3 regions of the Psychrobacter sp. PP-21 genome follow, and region 1 is predicted to be linked to each of the others. Evidence: predicted binding sites of a transcription regulator. Region 1 holds the regulator's gene; each other region holds the start of a gene.
The links. The regulator PhoB, encoded in region 1, activates phosphate uptake and scavenging genes when phosphate is short. The targets are predictions, from matches to a motif close to TGTCATNAANCTGTCATAA.

Region 1 (8,309 bases):
CAACACAGCAAACAAGCACATGAAATCAATGAAGCAGCCGTACTAGGCGCTGGCATCATGGGCGGCGGTATCGCGTATCAAGCAGCCAGCAAAGGCTTGCCAATCATCATGAAAGACATCAAGTCTGAGCAATTAGACCTTGGTATGGGCGAAGCCAGCAAACTGCTTGGCAAAATGGTTGAACGTAAGAAAATGACCCCAGCGAAAATGGGTGAAACGTTGAGCCGTATTCGTCCTACTTTGAACTATGGCGACTTTTCTGAGACTGATATCGTAATCGAAGCGGTCGTAGAAAATCCAAACGTAAAACGTGCGGTACTAAAAGAAGTAGAAGGCCTGGTAAAAGACGATTGCATCCTAGCGTCAAACACCTCGACGATCTCTATTACTTATCTAGCAGAAGCGCTTGAGCGTCCAGAAAACTTCGTGGGTATGCATTTCTTTAACCCAGTACATCGTATGCCACTGGTAGAAGTTATCCGCGGTGAGAAATCATCTGAAGAAGCCGTGGCGACTACCGTTGCACTAGCCTCTAAAATGGGTAAAGTCCCTGTTGTAGTCAATGACTGCCCAGGTTTCCTTGTGAACCGTGTCTTGTTCCCATACTTTGGCGCGTTTGACTTACTACTCAAGCAAGGTGCTGATTTTGCTCATGTCGATAAAGTCATGGAAAAATTCGGCTGGCCAATGGGTCCTGCATACCTAATCGACGTTGTCGGTCTAGACACAGGTGTACATGGCGCAGCAGTAATGGCGGACGGTTTCCCTGATCGTATGAAGCCTGACTACAAAGGTGCCATTCAGCATCTATATGAGAACGAGCGTCTAGGTCAGAAAAACGGCGTTGGTTTCTACAAGTATGAAACTGATAAGCGCGGTAAGCCAAAGAAAGTTGCTGACGAAGCTACTTACGAGTTACTCAAAACCACGACTGACAGCGACAAGCAAGAATTTGATGATCAAGCGATCATCGACCGTACTATGATTGCGTTCTGCAACGAAACGGTTCGCTGCCTAGAAGACAACATCGTAAGCACGCCTGCCGAGGCCGACATGGCAATGATCATGGGTGTCGGTTTCCCACCATTCCGCGGTGGTCCTTGCCGTTATGTTGACCAAATGGGTCTAGATAACTATTTGGCGCTGTGTGAAAAATATGCGTACCTTGGTAAAGCCTATGAAGCGCCGCAAAAGATTCGCGATATGGCAGCAGCTGGCGAGACTTTTTACTCAGTCAATTAATGAACATACCGTATTAGGATAAGTGTGGTACGTCTGGCAAAAGAGAGATAACAATGGATTTATTAATACTCTTTGATTGCAGACGTACTGTTTTAGCAGATTTATTTCAGTTCAGATCTAATAGATTGCTTTCTGTACTTTGTGCAAGACCAGCAAATCATAGCGCTGAAGTGAACTGCCTACACTGACAATAAAAATTGAAAAGGAAGATAGTATGACAACTTTAAGTCCAAAAGATGTGGTCATCGTAGATGGCGTACGCTCGGCAATGGGCAAAACCAAAAATGGTATGTTCCGCCATGTACGTGCTGATACTATTTCAGCTGAATTGGTACGTGCCTTAGTAGAACGTAATGACTTTGATACCAATGATATTGAAGATATTATCTGGGGCTGTGTGAACCAGACACTAGAGCAAGGTCTAAACATCGGTCGTAACATCGGTCTACTAGCTGGTATCCCAAAAACTGCTGGTGGCCAAACGGTCAACCGTCTGTGCGGCTCTTCTATGCAAGCGCTTCATACCGCTGCTGCGCAAATCATGACCAACCAAGGCGATGTATTCATCATCGGTGGCGTTGAGCACATGGGCCACGTCGGTATGATGCACGGTGTTGATTTGAACCCAGCTGCTTCTAAGCACTATGCAAAAGCCTCAAACATGATGGGCTTGACCGCTGAGATGTTAGGCCGCATGAATAACATTACGCGTGAAGAGCAAGACGCTTTTGGTCTTGAGTCACATCGCCGTGCATGGGCTGCGACCACTGAAGGTCGTTTTGACAATGAAATCATCGGCATCGAAGGTCATGATGCGGCTGGTCGCTTGCAATTATGTACTGTGGATGAAGTGATTCGTCCAGATGCGACAATGGAGCAAATGCGCAACCTACGCCCAGCGTTTGATCCAAAAGGCGGTACGGTTACAGCAGCAACCTCATCTGCCTTGTCTGATGGTGCATCAGCCATGCTAGTCATGAGTGCACAAAAAGCCAAAGATCTAGGTCTAAAGCCACGTGCCCGTATTCGTAGTATGGCCGTTGCTGGTTGTGATGCGGCCATCATGGGCTATGGCCCTGTACCTGCTACCAACAAAGCACTAAAACGTGCTGGCATGAGCATCGATGACATGCAAACCATCGAGCTAAACGAAGCATTTGCAGCTCAGGGTCTGTCTGTATTGAAAGGACTGAACCTAACTGATAAGCAAGACATCGTCAACATCAACGGTGGTGCAATCGCTCTAGGTCATCCACTAGGATGTTCAGGTGCTCGTATCACAGTAACCTTGCTAAACGCAATGGAGCAATCAGATACTGAAATCGGTCTAGCGACGATGTGTATCGGTCTTGGCCAAGGTATTGCTACTGTTATTGAGCGCGTTTAATCTTATCTATATAGACAAGATTATCTAAACACACTAAACCAGCTATTTGCTTGTAAATAAAACCCCCAGTCATGATGACTGGGGGTTTTTTATGGCATAAATAAACGAGCCACATGCTCAAAAACAAAACTTGCAGTACGTTTGCAAGTTATCTTCATTGACGCATCCAAAAAACTGTGACTAAATAAGAGTGAGCTGAGCTAAGATGTTATTGATGACAACTCTAATAATGATCATTCTAAAATAGCTTTTGATAATAAATGTCAGCCGTACAAGGAGTGTACTATGTCTACTATGATTAATGATCGCACCTATCGAATCGCTCGCGAGAACACCCAAGCGATGATTATTGATGTGCAAGAGCGCCTAACACCGCATATCTATGACCACGAAAACATCGTCAAAAAAACAGTTACTCTCATTAAGGGTCTGCAAGCACTCAATATCCCAATTATGCTGAACGAACAATACAAAAAAGGGCTGGGCGATACCTTACCAGAGTTACGCGAGGTGCTTGAAGGAGATAATGCCAAGAGCTTCGAGAAAGTTACCTTTAGCGCTTGTGATAACAATGACACGTGGCATCATTTGGCACAGCAGAACCGTAGTACCGTGCTGCTATTTGGTGCTGAAGCGCATGTCTGTATTATGCAGACAGCATTAGATTTATTAGACAACGGCATGCAACCTGTCATCATTGGCGATGCGGTTGGCTCTCGCTTTCCTTATGACAAAAAACAAGCCATTCGACGTATACGCCGTGCGGGAGGCGTGATCAGTACCGTTGAGTCTATTCTGTTTGAGCTGTGTCGCAGTAGTGAAGACCCTGCGTTCAAAACCATTATTAATTTGATTAAGTAGATGATTGACGAGTAAGAGCGTTGTTTATTTGACTTCTTATCTTGCATCTTGCATCTTACATCTTACATCTTACATCTTACATCTTGCATCTTGCAACAAATAGCGCTTAGTAAGATAAGCGCTATTTTTTCGATAATATTCTCTCAATCACCAAGATATATCGATATAAAAAGCCATAAGCATTAAACATGATAAACGTCAAAAACCAATAAATAGATAAAACCAGAGAAAGCCAATGTCACAAGTAAGCCTTACACCATTAACCAGTCCAGCTGTTGCCTCAAACATCGATATGGACGATGTCACTCATTTTTTACTAGAGCTAGATGCCCTCAAGCGTATCAATCGCCGTAGCTATGTGACAAAAACCACTCGCCGCGAAAACTCTGCCGAGCACTCTTGGCACTTGGCTATGGCGTGTTGGTCAATTGCTGAAGCGTTTGAATTGGATGTCAATCATGAGCGACTGCTAAAGATGGCACTGGTACATGATTTGGGTGAGATTGACGCTGGCGATACGTTTTTATTCGCAAATAGCCGTAGCGATGCGCACGTTGAAGAGCGTGCTGGTATTGCTCGACTACAAGCAGAGCGTGGCAATGGTATCGCAGCGTTAAGTGAGGTTTGGGAGGCGCAAGAAACGGGTAGCAGCAAAGAAAGCCAGTTGCTCAGAGTGGTTGACCGCTTATTGCCGTTTTTACTCAATCTTAATACTGAGGGGAAAACGTGGGTCGAAGCTCAGGTAACACGTTCGCAGGTAGCTTATGCCCTTGCTTTTATCAAAGACAGCTTTCCACCCATTCATGATTGGCTTACCAAAAATATCGACTATGCAACCCAGCAAGGATGGCTGGTCGATGCATAACTCTATATGAGTGACAGTCATAAAAAAGCCCAGTTAAGTATGCATTAACATACCTAAATGGGCTAATATTTTGAGCGTTTTTATACGGTCGTATTATTGAGTATTTGCCATTCCCAACAGTTGACCCATTTGCACGACGCTGTTGGCTTGCATGCTATCCAACCAGTCAGCTTTTGCTGCTTTTGGTAGTACCACGATAGCCGTTGAGCCTAAATAAAAACGTCCAAGTTCATCCCCTGCGGCAAACGGCATGTCATGATCAGCTTCTTGGATGTCGTCAGTACGAGTGATTTTGCCTGTCGCGACGGTTTCGATACCAGCGACGATCATAGCGCCTACCATGACAACGGCTGCTTTGCCGTACTTGGTATCGAACATGCAGACCAGACGCTCATTACGAGCAAATAAATCTGGTACGTTAGCGGCCGTAGTGTTATTAACCGAAAACAACGTGCCAGGTACGTAGCGAGTCTTGGTCAACGTACCTGTAAACGGCACATGGACACGGTGATAGTTGCTAGGTGCTAGGTAGATCGTCGCAAAACTGCCATCCGCAAAGTAACTGCCATCTTCGCTATCAGCCAGCAGCTGTCCGACATCATAGTGACGACCCTTGGCTTGCAATAACTTATGATCTTGGATTTGTCCGAGCTGAGAGATAATACCATCAGCAGGGCTGACGATACCGTTGTCAGTGGTATCGATGGTACGAGCGTCTTCTTTTAATTCACGAGTGAAAAAATCATTAAAGCTCTCGTATGCGTTGAGACTCTGGCGCTCATACTCGTCTAGGCTGATGTTATAGGCTTTTGCAAAACTACGAATAAAGGTACGTTTAACATAAGGATGGCGGCTGGCGGCCAAACGTCCAGCGACTTTACTGAGCTGCTGCTGTGGTACCAGCTGTTGTAAGGTGGTAAATACATTCATAATACGGCTACCAAAATAAGAGATGATGTCATTATTGCATGTGCAAGTTAATGACCGTATTTTATCATGGACAGCCCATTATTGTCTGAGCATAATCTGTTAAGGAATGAGTAAATGAAGGCACTTATACAACGAGTCAGGCGGGCTAGTGTGACTATCGATGAGCATTGTGTTGGCAAAATAGATCATGGAATACTGGCTTATATTGGTTTGGGACACGAGGATAGTCTGAGTACGGCTCAGCGAATGATTGATAAAATTCTCACGTATCGTATTTTTGAAAATGATGAAGATCCTACAAAATTTGGTAAACTAGATAAAGATGTCCAGCAGGCAGGCGGTGGTTTGTTATTGGTGTCGCAGTTCACCTTGATGGCAAAAACAGACAAAGGTCGCCGTCCTGATTTTGGTAGTGCAATGGCACCTGATGCGGCTCAAATACTGTTTGAGCAACTTATAGACTATGCAAAAACACAGTACCCAAACGTCGCCACTGGTCAGTTTGGCGCTGACATGCAAGTCGATAGTGTCAATGACGGACCCCTAAATTTTCTACTGGAGATCTGACACTAGAGTGTCATCAAGCTGTCATAATTAATCCGTTTAATAGATAAAGACTGGTGAGTATTTATCGCCTTTTTACATGCTAAATTTTGCCCTCTAACACTGAGAATGTCATATGTATAACGAGCAAATTTTGATTGTTGAAGATGAACCTGCGATTCGTGAAATGGTTGTGATGACGCTAGAAATGGCTGGATTTGAGAGCCTGCAAGCCGCTGACGTCTCAGAGGCGCACCAGCAAGTGGTCGATCATAGACCGTCGCTGATCTTGTTAGATTGGATGCTACCGGGAGACAAAAGCGGCGTTGATTTTTGCCGTATGCTAAAAAACGATGAGCTGCTCTCTGAGATACCAGTCATTATGTTGACAGCGAAAAGTGAAGAGGACAGCAAGGTTTATGGGCTCGACGCGGGTGCAGATGACTACATGACCAAGCCTTTTTCAACCCGTGAGTTGATCTCTAGAATCAAAGCGGTATTGCGCCGTAGTAGTGCGATGAGTAGTGACAAGCCTATTGAAATCGGTCAGTTGAGTCTAGATACCAAAAGCCAGCGTGTGACCGCCGCCGGAAAAGTCATCGATGTGGGTCCGACAGAGTATCGTCTATTGGCGTTTTTTATGAGTCATCCAGAGCGCGCTTATACACGAACGCAGCTCCTCGATCAGGTTTGGGGCGGCAACGTATACATCGAAGATCGTACCATCGATGTACATATCAAGCGTCTGCGTAAACTCTTGCGTCCTCATGACTGTGATACATTGATACAGACGGTACGCGGTACAGGCTATCGATTCTCTAGTCTTATTGAGCCAAGCTAGTCTTGCATACATAAGGTCGCTGGAATACTAAAATAGCGGATAGTGGTAAGGATAAGAAATGGACAAGACAGTGCCAGCACAACACAAAAAAACTCGTAACAGCCATCAGCAAGATACCCCAGAAAACACCTCTGCCCAGCATGAAGCAGAGCAGCTACAAAAAATCAGAAGCGCACTGCGAGCACTACGAGACGCGGTGATTTTAATCGATGAGAATGATTGCTTAGGATGGTGGAATCAGGCGGCGCAGGATCTATTGTCTTTGCAGCCAGATGATAAAGGGAAGAGTGTCTTTGATTTTATTACCATACCAGAGTTCCACCAATATTATGAGGACACCACGCTACCCAATGACGGCATCCACATAGAGTCATGGCGCGACCCTAGCCGCTACCTAAAATTTGAGCTCACGTCTTTTGGTGATGAAAAACTCCTATTTATTTATGATGTGACGCGCTTAAAGCACCTAGAGCAGATGCGCCAAGACTTTGTGGCAAACGTCTCTCATGAGCTACGCACACCATTGACCGTCATGACAGGTTACTTAGAAAACTTCACGGATCAGCCAGATATGCCGCCCCATTGGCGCCGTGGTTTTGAGCTCATGACTCAGCAAACCGCGCGTATGAATAGAATCGTAAATGACTTACTACTACTATCTAGAATTGAGATCGAAGAGACGCACGAAGTCAATGCTATAGATATGACCAAGCTACTTACCAATATCTATGATGATGCGCAAGCCTATAACCAAGCCTATAAGCATATCATTCATCTGCATATAGACACCTATGATGGGCTATATGGGTCAGAGATGTACTTAAACAGTGCATTGTCCAATCTGGTGATCAACGCGATAAAATACACACCAAAAGGTGGCAATATTACTATCAGTTGGACGCGAACATCAAATGGATGCCGATTTGCAGTCGAAGACGACGGATTGGGTATTGCACCAGAGCATATTGTTCGTTTGACGGAGCGCTTCTACCGTGTTGATAAAGGTCGCAGCCGTGCCACAGGTGGTACAGGTCTAGGATTAGCTATCGTAAAACACGTACTGCATCAACACGAAGCGCAGCTACAGATTGAATCAATAGAGGGTGAGGGTTCGACATTTAGTGTGGTATTTCCAGCCACTTATGTGCGTACAGTCACCGCAAACTAGGGCGTGTCCCTAATTCAAACGCTTATCACTAAATGGGCTAAAAATGGCTAAATCTTTGGCAAACGGCGTCAAATAGCTGGTCAATATCTCGGTATTGCCTGCACTATTTTCCTTGTTAGCCTGCGATTTATTTCATTTTTATCACCATTTTTAAAATAGGGACAGGCCCTAGCACCTCTCTTGATACATGTTATTAGAGCTTTTTATACATTATGCTTAATTCTTTTGTAAAAGTGGATAGGGGTTCACAGCACTGCCATTAATATAAATACCATAATGTACATGTGGCGGTGTCCCTTTTGCATTGCCACTATCACCCACGTAGCCAATAGTATCACCTTTATTGACCCAATCATTGGGAGAGATATCAGCATAGTCCTCTAGATGAGCATAATAATGTCCTGCACCGCCCGGTCCTACTACGACGACCACGAGCCCACCTAAAGTATTTTCGCCAACTTTGCTCACGATA
Region 2 (8,309 bases), on a different contig from region 1:
AGCGCCGCCGCCCAAGCCAACATATGCCAGTTATCATAAGGACTCATAGCAAACTGATAGATGGTGTTGGGTAAGTTGGCAATCGGCTGACCCATATCGGTACTGAAGTACTGGTTGTTAAGTGCCGTAAATAGCAACGGTGCCGTCTCGCCTGTGATACGAGCAAAAGCCAATAGCACACCAGTTGTCAGTCCCGCTTTGGCAGCTTTTACCGTGACCTGCGTCACCATTTTCCACTTAGGCGTACCAAGTGCGTATGCCGCTTCGCGTAAACTATTAGGCACCAAATTGAGCATGCTCTCAGTCGTACGCACGACCACTGGAATAACAATCAATGCTAGCGCTAATGCACCTGCCCAACCAGAGAAGCTTTGACCTTTTACCATCAGCGCATAAATAAATAGACCAATAACAATCGAAGGCGCTGACAATAAGATGTCATTCAAAAAACGAGTGACCTTACCCAGCATACTCCCTTTAGAAAACTCAGACAAATAAATACCAGTCATAAGACCAATGGGCGCACCGATAAACAATCCTGAGAACGCGAGCATCACCGAACCAACAATGGCGTTACGCAAACCACCAGCACTCATAGGGGGCGGCGTATCAGCGGTAAAGATGGGTAACTCCATCATGCCCTGAAAACCTTCAACAAATAATGTCACTAAAATCCACGACAACCAAAACAAACCAAAAACCATGGCTGACATGGCAAACCCTAGCCCAAGCTTATTGGTCCAACGGCGCTTGTTATAAAGACTCTTGTTATAACGTGCTTTAGAGCTTGTCTTGACTGGTAGTGGTGCGTTGAGCGCATTGTTAGAAGGCATAGTCTTTATTTCCCATATCTTTTATCAATATCAAAGTCTGATACATGATTTATCGGTTGCCCGCTTTATGATCCATACGCATAAGCATGAGTTTGGCCAAAGACAGCACAATGAAGGTAATGACAAACAGTATTAAGCCTAAATGTAGTAGCGAGGCCAAATGCAGCTCACTAGAGGCTTCGGCAAACTCGTTGGCTAAGGCAGAGGTAATCGTCACACCAGAAGTAAACAGACTTGGACTGATATTGAAAGCATTACCTATCAAGAAAGTCACCGCCATGGTCTCGCCGAGTGCGCGCCCCAGACCCAAGATAACGCCGCCAACAACCCCTGCTTTGGTATAAGGGAGGATAATCTTGAACATAACTTCCCACGTCGTCGCGCCCATACCGTAGGCAGACTCTTTGAGCAAATCTGGTACAACAGAGAAGACGTCACGCATGGTGGCTGCGATAAAAGGAATAATCATGATAGCCAGTACTAGAGATGCCGTGAACATCCCCAGTCCCATGGGAGCACCTACAAACAATTTACCAATAATAGGTAGAGGGCCGATGTGCTCAATAAACCATGGCTGGATATGATCGCCAAAGAATGGCGCAAAAACAAACAAACCCCACATACCATAAATGATAGAAGGGATACCGGCCAATAGTTCAATGGCAATACCCAGTGGTTTTTTAAGGAACTTAGGGCACATCTCAGTCAAAAATATCGCAATACCAAAACTGACGGGCACGGCAATCACGATAGCGATGAGTGAAGTGACTAGCGTACCGTAAATAGGCGCAAGCGCGCCGTATTCATTGGCGACCGTGTCCCAATTGTTGCTGGTATAAAACCCAAGCCCGAACTCTTGAATACTCGGCCAAGCACCAACGATGAGAGAAACTAGAATGCCCCCTAAAGATAGGAGGACCAGTATGGCAAACGCTTTGGTAGAGTTGACAAATAAAGCGTCGTAACGTTTTTGTTTAGCCAGTTGGGACCTTAAGTCTGTCATAAGTGTCTCAGCATTGAATAGAGTGAATTCAAAAAACCAGTGTGTTTGTTCAGCTTTATCACAACAAGCCCACCCGCATGAGCATTAACAATCCTGTGTACCAATGGCAACTGCTCAATATATCCATCAGTACCGCAGTCAGTAATACGGTCAAAATTGCTGTGATAAAACCTCTCAAACAACCAGGCTCCCTATAGAGTGGTTGTTTGAGAGTCTAACTATGTCAAAATCAAGAGTAGCAACTTACTGCGCTGGCTTATAAACTGGCTGACCATCGCTACCTTTTACGTCGTTCCATTTTGCTTTAAATAAGGCCACTGCCGTATCAGAGAATGGTACATAATCTAGGCTCATAGCGCTGTCATCACCTTGGGTATACGCCCAATCAAAGAAGTTCAACACGCCAGCAACTTGCTGAGGATTCTCTGGTTGCTTGTGTACTAAGATAAAGGTTGCAGCAGCGATAGGCCATGCTTGCTCAGTCTCAGAGTTGGTGATGACTTTATAAAAGCCTTCTTGTTGTGACCAATCGATGTCACCTGCGGCGGCAAAGGTCTCAGCAGATGGCTGAACGATGTTGCCCGCGGCGTTCTTCAATGCGGTATGTGACATGTTGTTTTGCTTAGCATATGCATACTCAACATAACCGATAGAGTTTTTCATGCGGTTTACATAGCTTGAGACGCCTTCGTTACCTTTACCACCTGCGCCAGTCGCAGAGGTTGGCCACTTAACCGTTTTATCAACACCAACCGTATCTTTCCAATCTGGTGATACTTTTGCTAGATAGTCAGTAAAGTTAAACGTCGTACCTGAACCGTCTGAGCGGAATACCGTTGTGATTGCCGCATCTGGCAAGGTCAAGTCTGGGTTCATGGCTGCAATTGCTGGGTCATTCCAGTTGCTAATCTTACCTAAATAGATGTCTGCCAAAGTCGTGCCATCTAACTTCAAAGCACCTGGCTCAATACCATCAATATTAACGATAGGTACGACGCCGCCGATGACCGTTGGGAACTGGATAAGATCAGATTCTGCTAGCTCTTCAGGTGTCAATGGCGCATCAGACGCACCAAAATCGACAGTCTTTGATTGAATTTGTTTGATACCGCCAGATGAACCAATTGACTGATAGTTAACTTGCCCGCCAGTCGCACCATTGTAGTCATAAGACCACTTGGCATAGATAGGCTGCGGGAATGAGGCACCTGCACCCGTGATGTTCATTGCGATGTTTTCAGCAGATTTAAAACCAGCATCAGCAGCAGTCGTTTCCTGGGTCTGAGTAGTGGTCGTAGCGCTACTAGTATCAGCAGCTGACTCTGTCGTTTCTGTTGACTTATTACACGCCGTAAGCATTAAGGTGCAACTGACGGCTACTGCTAATAACGAATAACGCATGTAGAACTCCTGAAGTTTAACGACGATATAAAAAAGCATTGTTTGTGATATGCGTGCTATCTTGCCAAATCTTTATGACAATTTAATGACAACCGTCGCAATCTTTTATTCGCTTTACATAATATTTAGACAACCTCTGCCTAGCCCAGTGATACCAAGCGATAGTCGTTACTGATACTGAGTGGCCTATTGGATAAGTATATTAAACGTCGCATTTGGAGTCTGATACTTACGTTCAAATACTATTAGCTGTTAGTACAGAATTTTGCTAGTATGAAATCTGATTTACAACACTGACAGACTCGGGGTGCGGTGTAGCATTGGCCTACTTTATTAAGCGTTTATAGTTAAACATTAATAACAGTAGCCGCCTATCTACATTCGCTGAGAGATCACCCGCCGAACCTGATGCGGTTAGTACCGACGCAGGGAAGTCTTAAGCACTTTGTTATTGATGACAAAGGACGCGTAGAAATACATTTTTATCATCACTATTGTCTGAGTATGCGTGCCGCATGAGCAGACAACGAGCGAAGATACAAAGCTGCGTCCCCTATTTGATGACCATTTTCCGCGGCAATTTTTTGCTCGCTGTTAGGTGTCGATAGTCCAAACTTGTCTCAATGATAGATGCTGCACCCGCAGATACTGGCGGTGTTGATTTTATTCAAAAACCAACACGCTAGGACAGCATATGACTATCTCAGACAACACTTTAGACAACACCTTTTTAGACAGTGCCTCAGCTGCACAAACGCATAACCCAGCCAACAACATACCTCTTACCTCAGACTCTACTGACACCGTCAAAGCAGACAAAAAAGCAGACGCCCTAAAAACGCCTGCCCACCGTGCTGCCAGTGATGCGCGCTTTGAAGAAGATGCACGCGACTTGCACCGTATCCTACCTGCCTCTCGCAAAGTCTATATCGAAGGCTCAAGACCTGATATCCAAGTACCGATGCGCGAAATCAGCTTGGCGGATACACCAGTTGGCGGTACGGGTGACAAAGATGGTGAGCATAATCCGCCGTTTTATGTTTACGATACTTCAGGCGTCTACACTGACCCCAATGTCGAGATTGACTTGACAAAAGGCCTACCAAAACTGCGTGAAAACTGGATCGCCGAGCGTGATGATACGGAGCAATTAAGCGGTCTATCTAGCTCATACGGGCAAGCACGTGCTCGCGATATCAGTACTGCCAATCTCAGATTTGCCCATATTGACAAACCGCGCCGTGCTAAAGCCGGACAAAATGTCACGCAGATGTACTACGCGCGTCGCGGCATCATCACCCCTGAGATGGAATATATCGCCATACGTGAGACGCAAAAACAGCACGAACTGACCGATATGCGCCAACATGACGGCGAGAGCTTCGGCGCCAATACGCCCACTATCATCACCCCTGAGTTTGTCCGTGACGAAGTGGCGGCTGGACGTGCCATTATCCCAAACAACATCAATCACCCTGAATCTGAGCCGATGATCATCGGGCGCAATTTCTTGGTGAAAATCAATGCCAATATCGGTAACTCAGCATTAGGCTCTTCTATTGATGAAGAAGTGTCCAAAATGACGTGGGCCACACGTTGGGGTGCGGACACCATTATGGACTTATCAACGGGTAATCATATTCATGAAACCCGTGAATGGCTAATTCGTAACTCGCCTGTGCCGATTGGTACCGTACCCATTTATCAGGCACTAGAAAAAGTTGATGGCGTCGCAGAAGATCTAACATGGGAGATATTCCGTGATACGTTGATTGAGCAAGCCGAGCAAGGTGTGGATTACTTTACCATTCATGCCGGCGTCCTACTTCGCTATGTACCACTCACTGCAAAACGCCTAACGGGTATCGTCTCGCGTGGTGGCTCTATCATGGCGCAGTGGTGTCTGGCGCATCACAAAGAGAGTTTTTTATACACGCATTTCGAAGACATCTGTGAGATTATGAAGCAGTACGATGTAGCGTTTAGTCTAGGTGATGGCTTACGTCCTGGCTGTCTACAAGATGCCAATGATGAGGCGCAGTTCGGTGAACTACGTACGCTTGGGGAATTGACCAAAGTCGCATGGGAACATGATGTACAGGTCATGATCGAAGGCCCTGGACATGTGGCGATGAACCGTATCAAAGAAAATATGGACTTGCAGCTTGAGCTATGTGCGGATGCGCCTTTTTATACCTTGGGGCCATTAACGACCGATATTGCACCGGGTTATGATCATATTACCAGTGCAATTGGGGCAGCGATGATTGGCTGGTTTGGCACCGCGATGCTGTGCTATGTAACACCAAAAGAGCACTTGGGCTTACCAAACAAAAAAGACGTCAAAGACGGTATTATTACTTACAAGATTGCCGCTCACGCTGCTGATTTGGCCAAAGGTCACCCCGGTGCGCAGGCACGTGATAATGCACTATCCAAAGCGCGTTTTGAATTCCGCTGGGATGATCAGTTCAATCTGGCGCTCGACCCTGACACCGCACGCGAATATCACGACGAAACCTTACCAAAAGACGCACACAAATCAGCCCATTTTTGCTCGATGTGTGGTCCGAAGTTTTGCTCCATGAAAATCACCCAAAACGTACGTGAGTATGCAGCAGGTTTGGACAAAGACGCCGTGAATAAAAAAGTCACACCGCAATCAGGCGACTTAAGCGATGCGGATCATTTGATCAAAAAAGTCGACACTGAACTGGTCGGACAAGTTGGCGAAGCCAGTGCTGAGGAAGTCCGTCAAGGAATGGCTGAAATGATGGAGAAATACAACAAGGAAGGACGTCAGTTGTATAAAGAGGTGTAAGCTTTTTAGCTCTATTAAATAATTGTCCTACCAAAGAAAAGCCCAAACCTGATAGTCAGGTTCGGGCTTTTCTTTGGTCTATGTATGACTATCAAGCCAGTACTATTACACCTATCTTATTAAACCAGTACTATTAAACATTAGATGCCTGATAAATCTCTTCAATCGACGTATTAATAGTATCAGCAAACTCGCTATCGCTTTGTTGCTTACTCAAGCCTTCGGTAAAGGCACGAGAGAAGCTCGCAATCATACCGGGGTTTTGCTTGAGCTTAGCGCACGCATCGGTACGGCTATAGCCACCCGATAGCGCCACGACTTTGAGCACTTTTGGATGATCAACCAACTCTTGATAAAATCCTGCTTCTTCAGGCAATGTCAGCTTAAGCATCACTTGATGTTCATCATTCAAGCGCTCAAGGTTACGCAAGATATCGGCTTTTAATAGTAGCTCACAATCATGTTTTTGCGCGCTGTCGATATTGACTTCAGGCTCGACAATCGGCATGAGACCCTTTGAGATGATTTGCTTGGCCACATCAAATTGCTGCTGTACCACCAGCTCAATACCATCAGCGCTTGGCTCATAGATCACTGAACGCATCTTGGTGCCAAATACTGGATAGTTTTTTGCTTTATCCAATAGTAGGTCTAGATTGGGCATCGGCTTCATCACTTGTACGCCATCCATCTGCTCAGCCAGCCCTTTATCTACCTTTAAGAATGGTACGATATTTTTGTCTTCCCATAAGTAGTTGGCAGTCGACTTACCATTGACGTCGCGCTCCATAGTGTCTTCAAACAGGATAGCGCCAAGCACCCGTTCCTTGTCAAAACAGTCACATGTCATGATACGCGCACGCATTTCGTGCACCAAATCAAACATCGCCTCATCACTATCGTACGCTTCACCGCTAACACCATAGTTCTCTAGCGCTTTTGGTGTACTGCCGCCGCTTTGATCAAGCGCCGCGATGAAACCTGAGCCATTTTTTATGTGCTGTAATTGCTTATCGTATTCCATTGAGGATGCATCCTGTTTTTATTGGTTGAGGTCAAATATCATAACGAGACTGTGTGGCTCATATAAACCATGCTATTTGTAAACAACCTTATCATAGGTTGGATTGTCTGCCTATATAGGATACGTGTCAGCATCTCTAAAATTACTTTTATACAACTATTTTGGGTAAAAACTATGCCAAAAAGAGCACGCCCACACAGCATACAGCGAGTAACAACCCCACTATATTGATACGGTTAAGCCGCTCTTTGAATATGCCTACGCCAATTAATGTTGCCACCGCAATAACACCGACATTCATACCCGTAAAGACGATACTGGGTGAATCAGACAATACTTGATGGGCACGTACGTAGGCATAGATATTACCCATGTTTAGCGCCCCAAGTAACAGACCTGCTATGAGTGCGTCTTTTTGCCAGCGTACCCGGCTGATAAGTAGATAGATAAAAAGCAGCATACCTGCCACACCAAAGCTCACAAACAGCGTCAACGGAAAAGCGGCGCCTTGTTTGGCGACCTGTTTGAACAAGATATCAATAATGCCGTAGCCTGCCCATACCCCGAATAACCATAGTGGCGTATGCTTTGCTTGCCGAGTAATGTCATTATGCTGTGGTCGATAGACAAGCGCACCTAGTGCCAAAAACCCTAAGGCTAGCCCAAGTATACGAGTACCCGTCAACACTTCACCAAACAATAGAAAAGCGGCGACAATAGGGATAATCAATGATAAGCGCTGAGACGCATCCGTTGCTACCATACCGACTGCTTCAATAGCACGGCCCAGAATGATAAATATAGCGGGCAACAATATCCCAAGCGCGATGATAATACCCCAAGCACTATCAAGCGCATGTATGGCACCAATATCAGGCTGTAATAATACCCACGTCAATAAAAATGCCACCGGATACCCTGCCACGATAGTCTGACGTATATCTATATTTTTTTGACGCAATACTTTTAAGAGCACGGAGACAGCGACGCTACATAGCACCGCAATTGTTAAATACATCATTCACTTCTACCTTTTCTCACCTCTATATTGGGCGCTTGTTTGTATACCAGTAGTACCTGACTTAAGCCACTTTATCTATCCAACGGGCGCCTGATCACATCATAACTGCCAACGCTATACTTAAGCACATGAATAGTGAGTTAGATAAGCGCGCTGTAAAAGGTAGCAAAATATATTTTTTGCAGCAATCCATTTATTATTGCCCA
Region 3 (8,309 bases), on a different contig from region 1:
CTCAAAAAACTACCTGTACTGGTGTAGAGATGTTCCGTAAACTGCTTGACGAAGGTCGTGCAGGCGAAAACTGTGGCGTACTACTACGTGGTACTAAGCGTGAAGACGTACAACGTGGCCAAGTACTAGCTAAGCCAGGTTCAATCACGCCTCACACCAAGTTTGACGCTGAAGTATATGTATTGTCAAAAGAAGAGGGTGGTCGTCATACACCATTCCTAAACGGCTATCGTCCACAGTTCTACTTCCGTACTACTGACGTAACTGGCGCAATCCAATTACAAGACGGTACTGAAATGGTAATGCCTGGTGATAACGTTGAGATGGGCGTAGAGCTTATCCACCCAATCGCTATGGACAAAGGTCTTCGCTTCGCTATTCGTGAAGGCGGCCGTACTGTAGGCGCTGGTGTTGTTGCTAACGTATTGAACTAATCATCAAGTCTCAGTAATGAGCTTGTGAGTTAGTCAAAAAAAAGCCACCCTAAATAGGGTGGCTTTTTTTATGATAAAGAATAAATAATGTAGCTACTTACTTATATAATCTAAGCCGAATCAAATGATAAAACTAATTAAATAACAAGCATAAAAGGGCAGTCATGTTTGCGATAGAAGCGTCACCAATTAATGTAGCAGAGTCTGAGAAAATAATTCAAGCCGTAGCCAATATCGAAGCCATCGTTCAGCCGCAAGATGCTTGGAGCTACCAGACTTTGCTTGAACTGCTTAATCAAGACAGTATTAATATGCTGATCGTGTACGCGCCAGATAAGAGTGCAAAGAGTAACGTAATTGGATACTGTTTATATCAAATGCTCTTTGAGCAAGCAGAAATTTTGCGTATTGGTACGCATCCTGATTATCAGCGACAAGGAGTTGCGACACAGACTATTGATAAGCTGCATGATGTATTGCAGAGTAATCAGGTTGAGAGTCTATTGTTAGAGGTACGCGCAGATAATCATGCGGCGATTGCGTTATATGAGTGGCAAGAATTCGTCGTGATTCATAAGCGCAAAGGCTATTATCAATCACCACATCAGCCAGCAGTTGATGCCCTCATTATGCAGCACACTTATACCGAGTAGACTGGAGGAAATTTAGTTGAGAAGGTAGAGTAACAGTACTTATGAAGACAAATACGGGATATAAAGCAGAGTTATTATAATTACTATATTTGGCGGGCTTATTGTAAAGGTATTGTCTTTTTGCAAACTTCAATATCCAGCTGATACTCACTATCTGCTTGCATCTGAACAAGAATGTCGATGCGCTCGCTCAGTAGCTCTACCATCATACTCATATTTGCTTGTTGTTTTTTGACTTGTTCTAGCTTTTGCTGCGTTAGCAGAAGCTGTAAATCAATATCCAGTTGACCATCGTAATAATCGTTTAAGCTATTTTTGATCTCGGTGAGCGTGAAGCCAATAGCTTGTGCACTCTTAATCAACTCAATACGTTCGATGCATTCAGGATGAAACTCCGTATACAACCGTGACCCTGCCTGACGTTTACGTGATTTTAGCAGACCTAACTGCTCATAATGACGTACCGTGTCTTTGGTGGTATTGGCCTTCGCTGCCAGCTCTCCGATCAACAAAAATGAGATATCAAGCGCCATAAAAACCTCGTTGTTACTTAGCTATTGTCATTATCATAATATGCGTTGCCAAGGCTCTGTAGTATCAAGTCGCGTCACTGCTAATGGTTTATGCGAGCTGTCATCCCACTGAACAAAACGATGACTTATCAGGCTATCTAACTGAGCCAGGAAATCAGTACGCGGCAGGGTGGTAGCGCCCAAGCTCATGAGGTGATCATTTGGCAATTGGCAATCGACGAGTGCCACGTGACTTTGTTCGCATAAACGCATCAAACCCCAGAAGGCTATCTTTGAGGCATTGGACGCAAGATGGAACATAGACTCGCCAAAATAAATATTACCTATTTTTAGTCCGTAAAGTCCGCCAATCAGCTGACCTTTTCCATCCCAGACCTCAATACTGTGGGCGAAGCCTTGAGCATGTAACTTGGTATAGGCCTCAATCATCTCATCATGAATCCAAGTATGCTCGCCTTCAGGCAAGTCATTATTAAGACCATCGCTTCGCGGTAGACTACAGGCGTGTATGACCTCATCAAAAGCTTGATTGAGTGTCAACTGCCAACGCGCGCGGCTTGCTTGCTTACGTAGCGACTTACTCGGTTGATAATCAGATGGTGCTATCACACAGCGTGGCTCAGGACACCACCAAGCAATAGGTTCGTCTTCATTGAACCATGGGAACAGTCCTTGTGCGTAAGCAGATATCAATGTCTCAGATGCCAGATCGCCGCCCATCGCGACAATGCCAATCCCATCAGGATCGACAGAGATAGGATTAGGAAAGTCATAACGCCCAAGACTTTTTAGAGTCTCAGGCGTGATGTATTGAGTGGTATCATCGTGCTGCGTGAAGTTATCCATTTAGTCTTCTTGATCAGCAGTTAGGGTTGATGCGTACGTATGGTCTTTTGCCGTTGCTTCACCGATAGCATCTAAGTACTTTTCAGCATCAAGTGCTGCCATACAACCTGTACCAGCAGAGGTAATAGCCTGACGATAAACATGGTCAGCGACGTCGCCAGCTGCAAATACACCCTCAATGCTAGTTTGTGTAGCGTTACCATTGAGACCACTATTGACAGTCAGATAGCCATCTTTCATGTCCAGTTGACCGGTGAATAGGTCAGTATTAGGCTTGTGACCGATCGCGACAAACATACCCATTGCGTCTAGCTGTTTGGTGCTACCGTCAATCATTGATTCGATAACGACACCATTGACGCCCATATCATCACCAACCACTTCTTTTACCTGATGGTTCCACTCGATTTTGACATTGCCGTTTTTGGCTTTTTCAAACAGCTTGTCTTGTAGGATTTTTTCAGAACGTAAGCTATCACGGCGATGCACTAAGGTCACTTCAGAAGCAATGTTAGACAAATATAAGGCTTCTTCGACGGCGGTATTACCACCACCAATCACAGCGACTTTTTGGTCCTTGTAGAAAAAACCATCACAAGTAGCACAAGCAGATACACCAAGGCCTTTAAATTTGGTTTCTGACTCTAGCCCCAAATACTGTGCAGAAGCGCCTGTTGAGATAATCAACGCATCGCAAGTATAGTCGCCGTTGTTACCTGACAGCTGAAAAGGACGCTCGTTTAGGTTGACTTCATTGATATGATCATAAACCAATTCTGTACCAAAGCGCTCAGCATGCGCCTTCATGCGCTCCATTAGCGCTGGACCTGTCAAATCATGTGCATCGCCTGGCCAGTTATCGACTTCGGTAGTGGTCGTTAATTGACCGCCTACTTCCATACCTGTAACCATAACTGGTTTAAGGTTGGCACGTGCCGCATATACTGCAGCAGAGTAACCTGCAGGACCTGAGCCTAAAATAATGAGTTTTTCGTGACGTGGAGCAGTATTGTCAGTTGCCATGAGGTGTTCCTTTCTAAAAATACGAATGAATAATGATAGTTATAAATATAGTAAAAAAATCAAAAATTATGACTAATATGGTTTTTCTAATTGCTGTGTGATAATAACATAAGGGCATAGGTCGAAAAGTGCAAGTTTGCTAAAACAAACACAGCTATCATTAGAATCAAAGCATAATAACCTTGAAATACTAGCGCTAGAAACAGCTGGTATTTTATAGCGTTTGTACAAAACTGCTAGCAGCATTCTGTTAGCAATAATCTATTGGTGGACGGTTTTTTTGCACAAATAGCGTCTCGATTTACGTTCCTACACGCTTTATTTATAAGACTGTCGCCACTGTACCTATGTATTTGTTATTATAAGGAGTTATGCCGAGTGCGGTAGGGTTTGGGTGACAATGACAGTTATGCGTTCTTATGATGCTAGCGTCTTATGATAAATGCCTCCCTACCAAAAACACTCTGCGAGGTACATCTATGTCAGCACTTTATGTCAGCATGATTAGGCTTAGTCATGCGTTGGCGACCATTTAGTATTAACAACAAGGCAGATTTTACGTGATATCAGCACCGCATATTGAGTATTTAAAAAAGGGAATGTTTACCCTCCTTGGGTTAATACTGGCCGTATATCTGTTTGTCATTCTAATGACTTACACAGGCAATGATCCTAGCTGGTCGCATATCAGTAGTGACATGACAACCATCAATAACATGGGTGGTCAGACGGGTGCTTGGTTATCTGACTTGCTCTACAGCTTTTTTGGGTTTGGTGCCTGGTGGTTTTTAGCATTTGTCGTTTATGAGTCGATTCTTATTTGGTGGGACAATAAACCCACGTTTTGGCTCATGCGACTGGTCGCTTACGTGTTTTTGTTGCTGACTGCTAGTGCGTTATTTGCACAATTGGTCGCCCTGATTCAACAAGTGACTAACCCTGCATCGATGGGATTTGAAGGTGTGGCTGGTGGTATTATCGGTCTTGAGTTACAAGAGCGCTTGGCACAGCTACTATCACAGTGGGGTAGTGCGGCTTTCTTGGCGGTATTTGTCGTGATTACGGCTACCTTCGCTTTCAATATTCATTGGCTCGCAATATATCAGAGAATTACGGCATTATCGTGGCTTGGCTCGGGCGTAAAGAACAAAGAGGATGTAGACGTTACTCAGCCAATCAGTGCGCCACAAGACGATAGCCACAGCGTAGATGATCAGGTTGAGCAGCAAGTAGAGCATGAACAACTGCCACTTGAGCTGCAATCAGCTGATCATACTGATAGTATTAATGAGGCAGATAACAGTAGCCGGTTCAGTAATGTGTTGTCAGATTTCTTGTCGACATCAGGGTTAGCAGACAGCGTCAAAGCCTCTATAGCGACCGCAAAAGAAGCTACTACGTCAAGCGATGAAAAAAGTGCGCCACTATACACAGCGCCAGCGACTGCCAGTGCTATGGCTGATAGCACAGCGGACCATATCGCACCATCAACAATGTCAGCTCCTACCGCGATACCTGCTCGAAAAGTTGAGCCAAGTTTTGCATGGAACGATGCTAATACGGTTGATGACTTGCTCGCGAGTGAGCATATGGTTTATGGTGCCAGCAGTATAGAGAGCTCTGCTGCGCCTGTCCCCAACTATACTCAGACAGACACGACTATAGAGGTACCTCAAGAGGAGTGGACGTCAAACTCTGAGACGATGCCAGTTGCGCAAACAGTTGCGACCGAACCTGCTAAATATAACCAAGAGCTCGATGGTCAGCCACAAGCTAATGCGCCTGAAACAACTCAAGCAAGTGATACGAGTCAAAGCGTCGATCAGTTAGCAGAAGCATGGTTGGCTGAGCATGGTGACCTATCTAAACCTGCCACAAACGTTGCAATGCAAGACTCTCAGAGTATTCAAGATACTGCTATAACGGAACAGGCTCGAGTTAAGCAAGCCGTCATTGAGCAACCTGAAGTTGAACAGGCTAAAGTTCAGGACATAATCGAAAAGCCTGCAATTGAACAACCTGTCGCTAAACAAGCGGTGCAAGAACAAACGGTAGAGCCCATACCACAGGTAACCGCTAGCTCTACAAATAAGTTGTCTCCCAAACCACCTGCTGGGCCAGCAGAACAGCCGTATGATGAGGCATCACTATCTGTATCTGAAGAGCCGATTGCTGCCGCAGCAATGGACGTCGCACCAACCGTGCCAGATATTTCAGACATCTCAGATATGACACCAACCAATACACCACCTGCAAACCCGAAGGCAGCACCAACAGTAGAAGCAGTCAGTCCAGTCGCAGACACACAGCCAACAACCGCAGCAAAACCATCTGTTAGTTTTGCTGTACCTGAGGGTGATAGCAGCAACCATATCACGGATATGATGCCAGAAGATGACAGTGCTGAAGATGCGAGTGCCCCAGTCATGCCGCACATTAGCGATGATGCAGCATTCAGTCAAAAATCACGCTCGATGCAAACGGCGGCCTATCGCAGCAGCCTCACGCCCATTCCAGAGGTCTCTATACTGGATAAGCCCGATCCTGACCGTAAGCCTAGCTATACCGTCGCCGAGCTTGAACAGTTATCTGAATTGTTAGAGATTAAGCTACAGGAGTTCAATGTAAAAGCGTCTGTCGTCAACGCTATCCCAGGGCCTGTTGTGACTCGTTTTGAAGTAGAGCTGGCCGCTGGCGTCAAAGCGAGTAAGGTAACGGGTATCTCGCGTGACTTGGCGCGTTCACTATCTATGGCGTCACTACGTGTGGTCGAAGTAATACCGGGCAAGCCATATATCGGTATCGAAGTACCCAATAAAAAACGTGAGATGGTACGCTTAATTGAGTTGTTAAATACGGATACCTTCAAAGACCCCAAAGCACAAATCAGTATGGCAATGGGAAAAGATATCGGTGGCAACCCTATTATCACTGATCTTGCGCGCGCGCCGCATATGCTGGTTGCTGGTACGACAGGCTCTGGTAAGTCAGTACTGGTCAACTCGATGCTGCTCTCTATACTACTCAAATATACGCCCAACGAGCTGCGCCTGATCTTGATTGATCCAAAGCAGCTTGAGCTTGCCAACTATAATGACATTCCGCATCTATTAACGCCGGTAGTCACTGATATGACAGAGGCGGCCAGTAGCTTGTCGTGGTGTGTGGCAGAGATGGAGCGCCGCTATCAATTAATGAGCCTACTCAAAGTGCGTAAGCTCAATGAGTTTAATAAAAAGGTCATGGCAGCAGAACAATCAGGCAATCCTATGCTCGACCCACTATGGCGACCGAACGATAGCGTCAGTATCAGTCAAGCACCAAAGCTCAAAACCTTACCGATGATTGTTATTGTCGCCGATGAGTTTGCTGATATGATCATGCAGGTTGGTAAACAAGCCGAAGAGCTCATCACGCGCTTGGCACAAAAATCACGGGCAGCAGGCATCCATCTGATGCTAGCCACACAGCGTCCATCCGTCGATGTTATTACTGGTTTGATCAAAGCAAACATTCCCGTGCGTGCGGCACTACGAGTCAACTCAAAAGTCGACTCACGTACGATCCTAGATAGTGGCGGCGCTGAAGATATGCTGGGCAACGGTGATATGTTGTTCTTGGGACCTGGGCAGATTGAGCCAGATCGCGTGCATGGTGCTTATGTGAGTGACGAAGAGGTCAACCGTGTCTGTGATGCGTGGCGTGAGCGCGGTGCGCCTGACTATATCGACAATATGGCGGGGAACTTTGAGTTGTCTAGTCCGGGTAGTGGTGGTAGTGCCAATGCTTCTGGTGAAGACGATGACTTATACAATGATGCGGTTGCCTTTATCATGGAAACACGCAAGGTCTCAGCCTCTAGTATCCAGCGTAAGTTTAGTATCGGCTACAACCGTGCGGCGCGTATTGTTGACTCTATGGAAGAAGCGGGGTTGGTCAGCTCTATGGGCAAAAGTGGTAAGCGTGAACTATTGATGTAGCGATAGGTTTAAGTTGATAACGAAAAAGCGAGTCACGAAAGTGGCTCGTTTTTTTTGCTTTAAATTAAGATAGATATGTATTTACCCTTCCAGCTATTTATTAAATCGATATACTTTAGATTAAAATAAGCATTTAGTTTTACTTATTAGAAGTGTTGTATGATGTAGTGTGTAAGTATTAAGATATCCATATTTCAACGATATACTGGAAAGCAAAAGGGATTTATGCTTCATTTTGATTTAATGGCATGCTATTTAGGTCTTTTCTTAGGTGGGCTTCTACTATTTCTGATGGTTTTAGGCTTTATCCTTGATATTGTGTTTCTATTTTTTCCTAGAGTTAGATGTACAGTTGAAAGCTATAGTATCTATCCTATATTTCCTCAAGAGTCAGAAAAAGATATACAACTATATAACCTGAAAATCAATTATAAATATAGTTACAAAGGTATTGTACAAAAGTCTAGTAGACTGAATCATTACAATTCTTTCGAAAGAAGCACTCCTACAGAAGTCGAAAATGCTTTGAAATGTTACTTTGTTAAAAGTAAAGAAATCTATGCTTATGTTTGTCCATTTATAAATAATTATGCTGTTTTATTCCCATTGAAGTTCCATTTAGTAAAAAATGGAGCTCTCTTTATCTCATGTTTGCTAGCATTTTTGACATTTGGTTATTTTATAAGGTTTTGGTAGAAAATTAATCTCTAGTGGTAAATATATACCAGTTTTAAAAAGCAATCATTCCAAAATTTACGACAGTTACTCTCCAAGGAAGGTCAGTTATGTTTAAAGAATACACTCAGTATGATGCCATAGGACTAGCGGCATTGGTCAATG

Region 2: pstS (phosphate ABC transporter substrate-binding protein PstS) is a predicted target of PhoB. The motif match lies at 3,310-3,328, and genes of this name have one in related genera.
Region 3: NJD71_RS09735 (DNA translocase FtsK) is a predicted target of PhoB. The motif match lies at 3,980-3,998, and genes of this name have one in related genera.

What each region holds. Positions count from the first base shown of each region.
Region 1 is NZ_JAMYEB010000004.1:190,580-198,888, reverse strand. Features, by position in the region: gene fadB (fatty acid oxidation complex subunit alpha FadB) at 1-1,242, shown strand, start outside; gene fadA (acetyl-CoA C-acyltransferase FadA) at 1,457-2,629, shown strand; gene NJD71_RS05960 (isochorismatase family protein) at 2,915-3,490, shown strand; gene NJD71_RS05955 (HD domain-containing protein) at 3,726-4,355, shown strand; gene asd (archaetidylserine decarboxylase) at 4,449-5,285, opposite strand; gene dtd (D-aminoacyl-tRNA deacylase) at 5,400-5,852, shown strand; gene phoB (phosphate regulon transcriptional regulator PhoB) at 5,965-6,669, shown strand; gene phoR (phosphate regulon sensor histidine kinase PhoR) at 6,728-7,837, shown strand; gene NJD71_RS05930 (M23 family metallopeptidase) at 8,054-8,309, opposite strand, start outside.
Region 2 is NZ_JAMYEB010000003.1:59,526-67,834, forward strand. Features, by position in the region: gene pstA (phosphate ABC transporter permease PstA) at 1-833, opposite strand, end outside; gene pstC (phosphate ABC transporter permease subunit PstC) at 883-1,836, opposite strand; gene pstS (phosphate ABC transporter substrate-binding protein PstS) at 2,080-3,237, opposite strand; TPP riboswitch at 3,531-3,686, shown strand; gene thiC (phosphomethylpyrimidine synthase ThiC) at 3,932-6,058, shown strand; gene NJD71_RS04345 (fructose bisphosphate aldolase) at 6,192-7,082, opposite strand; gene NJD71_RS04350 (EamA/RhaT family transporter) at 7,255-8,103, opposite strand.
Region 3 is NZ_JAMYEB010000011.1:66,059-74,367, reverse strand. Features, by position in the region: gene tuf (elongation factor Tu) at 1-434, shown strand, start outside; gene rimI (ribosomal protein S18-alanine N-acetyltransferase) at 599-1,087, shown strand; gene NJD71_RS09750 (MerR family transcriptional regulator) at 1,186-1,620, opposite strand; gene aat (leucyl/phenylalanyl-tRNA--protein transferase) at 1,654-2,466, opposite strand; gene trxB (thioredoxin-disulfide reductase) at 2,467-3,489, opposite strand; gene NJD71_RS09735 (DNA translocase FtsK) at 4,089-7,469, shown strand; gene NJD71_RS09730 (amidase) at 8,255-8,309, shown strand, end outside.